4 regions of the Mesorhizobium sp. ANAO-SY3R2 genome follow, and region 3 is predicted to be linked to each of the others. Evidence: predicted binding sites of a transcription regulator. Region 3 holds the regulator's gene; each other region holds the start of a gene.
What was found. Region 3 encodes LexA, which represses DNA repair genes until DNA is damaged. Its sites were predicted from a motif close to TGTTCNNNNTGTGTTCNG; they were not measured.

Region 1 (2,200 bases), 1.1 Mb from region 3:
CAGCCTGCGCCGGTTTGCAACGACTGTGGTTGTCTCGTTGAGGCTATTGGGAATGCGCGGCTGCTGCTTGGCGCTGATTTCGCCGGCGTTGGATGTTGGCGAACTGCTCGGCTGCCTTGTCCTTGCCAAGGTGTCTTATTCGGCGGCTTAAGCGATATGGCAAGGCTCGTTCACGAACGATTAGGCTTAAACGCCTGATTGAACAAAGAACAATTTCCCTTCGGTAACCTAATGCCAATAATGACCTGGCATGAGAACTAGCGGCGTTGTGTGAATTGATCTGGATTGAATGCCCTAGCCCCATCAAGAAGGCCCATTTGTTAGAGAAGTGATGAAGCCATTTCTTTGATTGACAAAGAATAGTGAATTGACTTGATATGGAGACAGGCTCATTAAAGTGACAGAGCGCGAATCGCATAGGCCAATGGCGATAAAAGAACGCGCCGCACCCCGATCGCAACATCGGGCAAAGAAACAACCAGTCACATTGGGGCCTGAACCACATGGATACTTCTGAAACGCCTGCAGCAAATAATGAGACGCTGATCGAACTGACCGCCGACGTGGTGGCAGCCTATGTCAGCAACAATCCGGTCCCGGTGGGAGAACTCCCGGGGCTGATCGCCGATGTCCACGCAGCTCTTGGCCGTGTTGGCAATGTCGTTGAGGCACCTCCGGCCGACAAGCAGAAGCCCGCCGTCAATCCCAAGCGGTCGGTGCATGACGACTACATCATCTGCCTTGAAGACGGCAAAAAGTTCAAATCGCTCAAGCGCCATCTGATGACGCATTACAACATGACGCCCGACCAGTATCGCGAGAAGTGGGGCCTTGACGCCGGCTATCCTATGGTCGCGCCAAACTACGCGGCCGCCCGTTCGCAGTTGGCCAAGCAGATGGGCCTGGGGCGCAAGCGCAAGGCCAAGTAACGATCTTTGCGAATTGACTATCCAGCGGCGCCTTCGGGCGCCGTTTTGCTTTTCCGGCGCTGTCGGCGCGGCCGCAGGGACAGATGCCGCTGGTCATCGGGGAACACGCCCTTCAGCCGGTCACGCACCTGCTTGAGGGCGATATGCCGGTTGAGGTCGTAGCTCCAGTGGCGGTTGACACCTCTGAGCCTTTCCCGTTCGATTGCCCGTTCGAGCCGCTTCAGCAAGGCCATGGTCTGTGCGGGCTGATCTGCCAATGCATCCGAAAGCTCGATCCCGCAACAGAGCTGCAAGGCAGCCCTTTGGCGCGCATCCGTCAGTTCGTTGAGCTTGTTCTGCCTGAATTCGGCGATTTCCCTGGAAAATTCCCGCATCGCGTACCTGCCTGATGTGACTTCGATCACGCGATGATGCGGCCACTTTCGGAGGTGGGGAGAAACTGGGCGGAAATTTCCGTTCGATGAAATTAATAATCCAATGAAACCAGTTTGTTGGCGATTTCCTTGGTGTATGTTTGTTCATTTTTTGTTCACACCCTGCGGCCTTCCGGATATAAGAACTTATTCCTATTTCTGGAGGGGAACGGGATTGGTGGGAACGACATCGGCAATATTGGTGAAACGGCAGGATGCCGCGCGCGAGGCCGCAGCCGAGATAGATCGCACGGCCAAGGACCTCATTGCGGAAAGGCGTCGCGACGAGGTCGTGGAGCGATGCGATGCGGTGATCGACCTGATGGCCGCGCTGTTTGGTGTTCCCAGCAAGGAGCTTCGTCGGCTCGGCCGGACCGGCAACGATATCTGCCGTCTTCGGCAGATTGCCATGTATGTCGCCCATGTCGTGTTTCGCTTCAACATGAGCGAGGTCGGCCGCGGTTTCGGGCGCGACAGGACCACGGTGCTTTACGCGTGCCACACGGTTGAGGACCTGCGCGACGACACCGACTTCGACCGGATTGTGGCGTTGGCGGAGCGGGTGGCTATCGCTGCCTTCCGAGACAAGTTGGAGGGGTGAGGTGAGCATGGATCCGGCAATGGAGAAGGAGCGGCTGCGCGTGCTCGACCTGCTGGCCAAGGGGGCTGCCGAATGCAGTCCGGCTGCTGGCAGCGGCAAGGTGGTGGTCGAAAATGGCAAGGGCGCCCGGATCGCCGTTGGTACAGACACGCTTGCGGCGCTGGAACGCGAGGGGTTCGTTGTGCGCCGGGGCCAGGCACTGATGCTTTCTTCGGATGGGAAGTCAAAGGCTCGACGCGAGGCGATCGGCAAAAATG
Region 2 (2,200 bases), 640 kb from region 3:
CGGCGGCAATGCCTTCCCGCAGCGCGCTTTCCAGTGGCAATCCGCGCATCAAGGCGACGGTGGCGGCACCCGCCAGGGCATCCCCCGCACCAGTCACGTCAGCAACTCGGCGCGGTACAGGGGGCCGGAGAACGGTAAACCCGACGCCTTCAAAAGCAAATGCCGCGCTGCCGCCGGCAGTAATGACGCCGCGCCGTAGACCGGCGGCGCGCAGGCCCTGCACCAATTGCTCGGCGGGCGCATCGGCGCTGCTGCCGGCAAGCACGGCAGCCTCGCGCCGGTTCATGAACAGGCAGGACAGCTTGCCCAGGATCGGCCTCAGTCGCACCGCCTTGGCCGGCGAAATCGCGATGGCAAACAGCGGGATGGTGCCGACAATCTCGGCCAGTCGGACGAGGGCTGTTTCGGGCAGGTTGGCGTCGCAGAGCACGGCGTCCGCTTCCGATACCGCCTCGCGAGCCTTGGCGCGCCTCATCTGCTTGGCAAAGGCAAGCTCGTAGAGCCCCATGTCGGCCAGTGCCGCCACAACGTCGCCTTCGCTGTCGAGCAGTGCGGTATAGCTCGGCGTCGCGCGGTCGAGGAAGACGGCCGACAGGTCGGTAATGCCGTTGGCAGAGATTGCTGCAGCAACGGCCTCACCCGCCGCATCGCCTCCGCGCACCGACATCAGCGAACCGACAGCGCCCCGGCGCACCGCACAACGCAATGCGTTGAATACACCGCCGCCGACATCCTCGCTCATTGCGCCCGGAACAGAAGCGCCCGGCACGAACGGCGCGGTCATCCGCCCGCGGCGATCCACATGCGCGCCGCCGACGGCGAGAATTCTGGGTGAGTTCATCAGTGAATTGTCCAAAGGGCGTTCAAGGCGTCGAACTTAGTGCCCGCCGGTGCGGGCGGCAACCTGGGCGAATCGCAGCCAGGCCGGCTTCTGGACGGCAAATGTTCCGGCCGCATGCGACATCGGATCACGCGCGAGATCGAAACGAAAATAGAACACGGTCAGCTTTCTCTTTTGATATCAGTATATTAATGGCTCTTGCAAAATGAGAACAAAACAGATACAAATTTCTATCGGCACCGGCACTACCGGCCTTCATTGATCACTAGGGGGTGATGTATCATGGCGCAGAATTCGTTGCGGCTCGTAGAGGATAATTCGGTGGATAAATCTAAGGCTCTGGACGCGGCGCTGTCGCAAATCGAACGCGCCTTCGGCAAGGGCTCGATCATGCGGCTGGGCGCCAATGAGCAGGTTGTCGAGATCGGCACCGTCTCCACCGGTTCGCTCGGCCTCGATATCGCGCTTGGCGTCGGCGGTCTGCCGCGCGGCCGCATCATCGAGATCTATGGGCCGGAAAGCTCGGGCAAGACGACGCTTGCCCTGCACACCGTCGCCGAAGCCCAGAAAAAGGGTGGCATCTGCGCCTTCGTCGACGCAGAACATGCACTCGACCCTGTCTATGCCCGCAAGCTGGGCGTCGATCTCGAGAACCTGCTGATCTCGCAGCCCGACACTGGCGAGCAGGCGCTGGAAATCTGCGATACGCTGGTGCGCTCGGGCGCCATCGACGTGCTGGTCGTCGACTCCGTGGCAGCACTTACGCCGCGCGCCGAAATCGAAGGCGAGATGGGCGAGTCGCTGCCCGGCCTGCAGGCGCGCCTGATGAGCCAGGCGCTCCGCAAGCTGACCGCCTCGATCTCGCGTTCCAACACCATGGTCATCTTCATCAACCAGATCCGCATGAAGATCGGCGTCATGTACGGTTCGCCCGAGACCACGACGGGTGGCAACGCGCTCAAGTTCTACGCCTCGGTCCGCCTCGACATCCGCCGTATCGGCTCGGTCAAGGACCGCGACGAGGTCGTCGGCAACCAGACCCGCGTCAAGGTGGTCAAGAACAAGCTGGCCCCGCCCTTCAAGCAGGTCGAGTTCGACATCATGTATGGCGAGGGCGTGTCCAAGACCGGCGAGCTCGTCGACCTCGGCGTCAAGGCGGGCGTGGTGGAGAAGTCCGGCGCGTGGTTCTCGTACAATTCGCAGCGCCTTGGGCAGGGGCGCGAGAACGCCAAGACGTTCCTGCGCAACAATCCCGACGCGGCGCGCGAGATCGAAACGCTGCTGCGCCAGAATGCCGGTCTGATCGCCGAGAAGTTCCTCGAGAATGGCTCGCGCGAGGATGACGGCGACGACGAAGCC
Region 3 (2,200 bases):
TCGACCCGGCCGCCCTGTCGCTCATCGCTGCCGCCAACCACGCGCAAGTCGAGGTCACCAGCGCCCCGCTGGTCGCCATCATAGCGACGGGCGACGAGCTTTTGCCGCCCGGGAGCAACCCCGGTCCCGATCAGATCATCGCCTCCAACGCCTATGGGGTCGCCGCGATCGCGCGGTCGGTCGGAGCGCGCGTACTCGACCTTGGAATCGCCGCGGACCGCAAGGATGCCATCGCAGCCCTCGTCGCCAAGGCGCTGGAGGCGCGGCCGGACGTCATCGTAACCCTTGGCGGCGCGTCAGTCGGCGACCACGACCTGGTCCATGAAGTGCTCTCCGGCCTTGGCATGGAGCTGGATTTCTGGAAGATCGCCATGCGCCCCGGCAAGCCGCTGATGTTCGGTCGCCTCGGCGACACGCGTTGCATCGGCCTGCCCGGCAACCCGGTCGCCAGCCTGATCTGCTCGCATATCTTCCTCAAGCCGCTGCTGGCACAACTCGCAGGCCGGAGCTATGCACCCGATATCAGGCAGGCTGTTCTGGACCGACCGATGAGCGCCAACGATCAGCGCCGGGATTATGTCCGGGCGACAGCCCGCGATACCCCGGACGGCTTGGTCGCGACGCCATTCGCGGTGCAGGATTCGTCGATGCTGCGGACGCTCGCCGACGCCAATTGCGTCATCATCCGCGAACCTTTCGTACCGGCGGCCGAACCTGGCAGTGCCTGCAGCGTACTGATGCTGCGCTGAACATAGCGCCTCGCCCTTCACCAAATATAAACAGTTGCAGAACACAACTGGAACATATAGCGTTTGTTCCGGGTTTGTTTTTCTTTCGATTCCCTCGGGGGTGGCCATGCTGACGCGCAAACAACACGAGCTTCTGCTGTTCATCCATGAGCGGCTTAAAGAGACGGGCATCCCTCCGTCCTTCGACGAGATGAAGGAGGCGCTCGACCTCGCCTCCAAGTCGGGCATCCATCGGCTGATCACCGCGCTCGAAGAACGCGGCTTCATCAGGCGCCTGCCCAACCGGGCGCGCGCGCTCGAAGTATTGCGCCTGCCCGATTCGATCGCACCCGGCCTCAACGCGGCGCGCAAGTTCTCGCCCAGCGTCATTGAAGGCAGCCTTGGCCGCAAGCCCGAGCCGTCGCGCTCGCTTTCAGCCGGAAACGACGACGATGCGGGTTCGGCAGTGGCAATCCCGGTGATGGGGCGTATCGCGGCCGGCGTGCCGATCGACGCCATCCAGCACAAGACGCACTCGATCTCGGTGCCGCCGGACATGATCATGGGCGGCGAGCACTACGCGCTCGAGGTCAAGGGCGACTCGATGATCGAGGCCGGCATCTTCGACGGCGACACGGTCATCATCCGCAATGCGAACACCGCAAATCCCGGCGAAATCATCGTGGCGCTTGTCGACGACGAGGAAGCCACACTCAAGCGCTTCCGGCGCAAGGGCGCTTCGATTGCACTCGAGGCCGCAAACCCGGCTTATGAGACCCGCATCTTCGGGCCTGACAGGGTCAAGGTTCAGGGCAAGCTGGTCGGGCTGATCCGCCGCTATTGATTGACAGCCGCTTGCGTAGGCAGCAGAGCCTGGTTTGCGGAAGCCAGCTTGCGCCTTCCTGGGTCTTCGCGCTGATAGGGAGGCAAGCCTCTTGCCTCTCGGGAGAACTGGCGTTGCACATGCCATGGGCGGTAGGGCTCGTTCACGGCATGGAGGATCTCAAGCTTCGGGTTCCGGCCTGTCGAGGCCTGCTGCACGAATATCGCGGCACTCCCGAGCCGCGCCAATTGGCGGGTGGTTATGATTTCGGCATCCGAACCAGGACAAACATCCCTTGCCGTGGCGTCGGCCACAACGACAAGGGCGGCCTCGGCACAAGCACGCCTCGCTGAGGCCACGTTTTCCGCGTGAGCGATCCGGATGCGTGGCGCAAGTTCTGACAGGCACAGGCCGTGTCCACAGACAAAGGCCGGGTCGGTTTTGGACAGGTTGTTGCTGCCCGGATCGGTGCGCCGGGGCCCCACCACATCTTCCGATCCCAGGACTCGCTTCCAGTTGTCGAGTGTGAACTGGCTCGGCCGTGGGCGGTTGACAGCCAGTTGCCCGGTGCCTGTCCTCACCCCAATCAGCCGACCGTCCTCTGAGACCAGCACATCGGGTGTCGTGGCAAAGGGCAGCGTGAGGACCA
Region 4 (2,200 bases), 2.0 Mb from region 3:
ATCGCCGCCATCGAGGCCGAATGATGCGGCGCGCGAAACGGCCGCCGGTCGGTGAGCTTGCCCTCGGCCAGTTCGCCGGCCACCGAGGCGATCATCGAGACTTCGAGCAGTTCCTTGGGTGACAAGGGTGGCAGGATCGACGGCAGGCGTGCCGCCAGCATCGATTTTCCCGAGCCCGGCGGCCCGACGAACAACAGGTTATGGCCGCCGGCGGCGGCCACTTCGAGCGCTCGCTTGGCGCTTTCCTGGCCCTTGATGTCGGCGAGGTCGGGCAGGTCGCGCGCCGGCGCACGGATGCCGGCCTCGGGCCGCGACAACACCTGGGTGCCGCGAAAATGGTTGGCGATGGCAATCAGGCTGCGCGGCGCCAGGATGTCGATGTCGGCACCCGCCCATGCCGCCTCGGAACCACAAGCCGACGGGCAGATCAGCCCCCTGCCCTCGGTGTTCGCCGCGATTGCCGCTGGCAGCGCGCCGGCGACCGCCGCGATCGTGCCGTCGAGCGAGAGCTCGCCAAGCACGACATAGCTGGCCAGCGCGTCGCCGGGCACGGCACCAAGCGCAGCCATCAGGCCGAGCGCGATGGGAAGGTCGTAATGGCTGCCCTCCTTCGGCAAGTCGGCGGGGGCGAGGTTGACCGTTACCTTCTTGGCCGGCATCGACAGACCCGAGGCGTGCAGTGCCGCCTGCACCCGCTCGCGGCTTTCGGCCACCGCCTTGTCGGGCAGGCCGACGATCTGCATGCCGACCTTGCCGGGCGCCACCATCACCTGCACGTCGACGGGAACCGCCTCGATGCCCTGGAACGCAACCGTGCGCACGCGCGAAACCATGCTGCCCCCTCCGCGGAATGCTGCCCCTGTTCCGCGCGATATGGTCGAGTGACCTCGCGCAAGACAAGCACAGATTGCAAAGTTGCGCAAGAACAATCCAGGAACAGATGTGCTCCGGCGCGTTGCGCTGTCGTTTGGTAGTCCAGCAGCAGGCAGAGAAGAGGCCGGGCGCTCTTACGTCGGCACGCCGCGAGCGGGCCGGTCAGGCCCGCTTCCGCTCCACCGCGTCCCAAAACAGGGCAGCGATGTCGGCGCCGCCGAACTTCTTGACCTCGCGGATGCCGGTCGGCGAGGTCACGTTGATCTCGGTCATGTAGTCGCCGATGACGTCGATGCCCACGAGGATGAAGCCGCGCTCGCGCAGCGAGGGGCCGATTGCCGCGCAGATCTCGCGCTCGCGCGCCGTCAACTCGGTCTTCTCGGCGCGGCCGCCGACATGCATGTTGGAGCGCGAATCGTGTTCGGCCGGGACGCGGTTGATGGCGCCGACCGGCTCGCCGTCGATCAGGATGATGCGCTTGTCGCCCTTGCGCACGTCCTTGAGGTAGCGCTGGACGATGTAGGGCTCGCGGAACATCTGGCCGAACATTTCCAAGAGCGAGGCGAGGTTGCGGTCGGCCTCGTGCAGATGGAAGATGCCAGCACCACCATTGCCGTAGAGCGGCTTTACGATGATGTCGCCGAATTCCCTGCGGAAGGCGGCGACCTCCTGCGGATCCTTGGTGATCAGCGTTTCCGGCATCAGGTCGGAGAATTCGGTGACGAAGATCTTTTCGGGGCTGTTGCGCACCCAGGCAGGGTCGTTGACGACCAGCGTCTTGGGATGGATGCGCTCGAGGATGTGGGTGGTGGTGATGTAGTTCATGTCGAAGGGCGGATCCTGGCGCAACAGGATCACGTCCATTTCCGACAGGTCGGTGCGAACAGGCTCGCCGAGGGTGAAATGGTCGCCCTTGACGTCGCGCACCTCGAGCGTCTCGATGCGGGCGAAAACCTTGCCGTCGCGCAGGGACAGCCGGTCGGGTGTGTAGTGGTAGAGCTCATGGCCGCGGCGCTGCGCCTCCAGCGACAGCGCAAACGACGTGTCGCCGGCGATCGAGATGGTTGCGATGTGGTCCATCTGGACGGCGATCTTGAGCGGCATGGAGGTCTCCGGCGCGGCTGGTCGTGGGGCAATTCGCGCAACCGGGCGGCCGGTCGCGCGCTGTGGTGACGAGGATGTAGCGATTTGCCGGGCCGATGCAATGGCGGCGTGGTGCCGGAATGAAGACGGGGCCGGCATCAGGGACGCAAAAACCGAGAGTGCGAAAAAATAGACGCTGCGTCAAATAAGTGGACGCGATGCGAAAACAATTCCTAAACCCTTT

Region 1: a site for LexA is predicted at 1,445-1,462, ahead of ABSY17_RS18280 (cytoplasmic protein). Genes of this name have one in related genera too.
Region 2: a site for LexA is predicted at 1,049-1,066, ahead of recA (recombinase RecA). Genes of this name have one in related genera too.
Region 4: a site for LexA is predicted at 922-939, ahead of ABSY17_RS23590 (YifB family Mg chelatase-like AAA ATPase). Genes of this name have one in related genera too.

What each region holds. Positions count from the first base shown of each region.
Region 1 covers NZ_CP159955.1:2,749,288-2,751,487, reverse strand. Annotated here, with positions in the region: gene ABSY17_RS18285 (MucR family transcriptional regulator) at 504-929, shown strand; gene ABSY17_RS18280 (cytoplasmic protein) at 947-1,303, opposite strand; gene ABSY17_RS18275 (helix-turn-helix domain-containing protein) at 1,521-1,943, shown strand; gene ABSY17_RS18270 (DUF6456 domain-containing protein) at 1,951-2,200, shown strand, end outside.
Region 2 covers NZ_CP159955.1:2,258,243-2,260,442, reverse strand. Annotated here, with positions in the region: gene ABSY17_RS15950 (carbohydrate kinase family protein) at 1-841, opposite strand, end outside; gene ABSY17_RS15945 (hypothetical protein) at 878-1,000, opposite strand; gene recA (recombinase RecA) at 1,124-2,200, shown strand, end outside.
Region 3 covers NZ_CP159955.1:1,621,966-1,624,165, reverse strand. Annotated here, with positions in the region: gene glp (gephyrin-like molybdotransferase Glp) at 1-749, shown strand, start outside; gene lexA (transcriptional repressor LexA) at 856-1,572, shown strand; gene ABSY17_RS12585 (ComEC/Rec2 family competence protein) at 1,566-2,200, opposite strand, start outside.
Region 4 covers NZ_CP159955.1:3,911,716-3,913,915, reverse strand. Annotated here, with positions in the region: gene ABSY17_RS23590 (YifB family Mg chelatase-like AAA ATPase) at 1-833, opposite strand, end outside; gene gshB (glutathione synthase) at 1,036-1,977, opposite strand.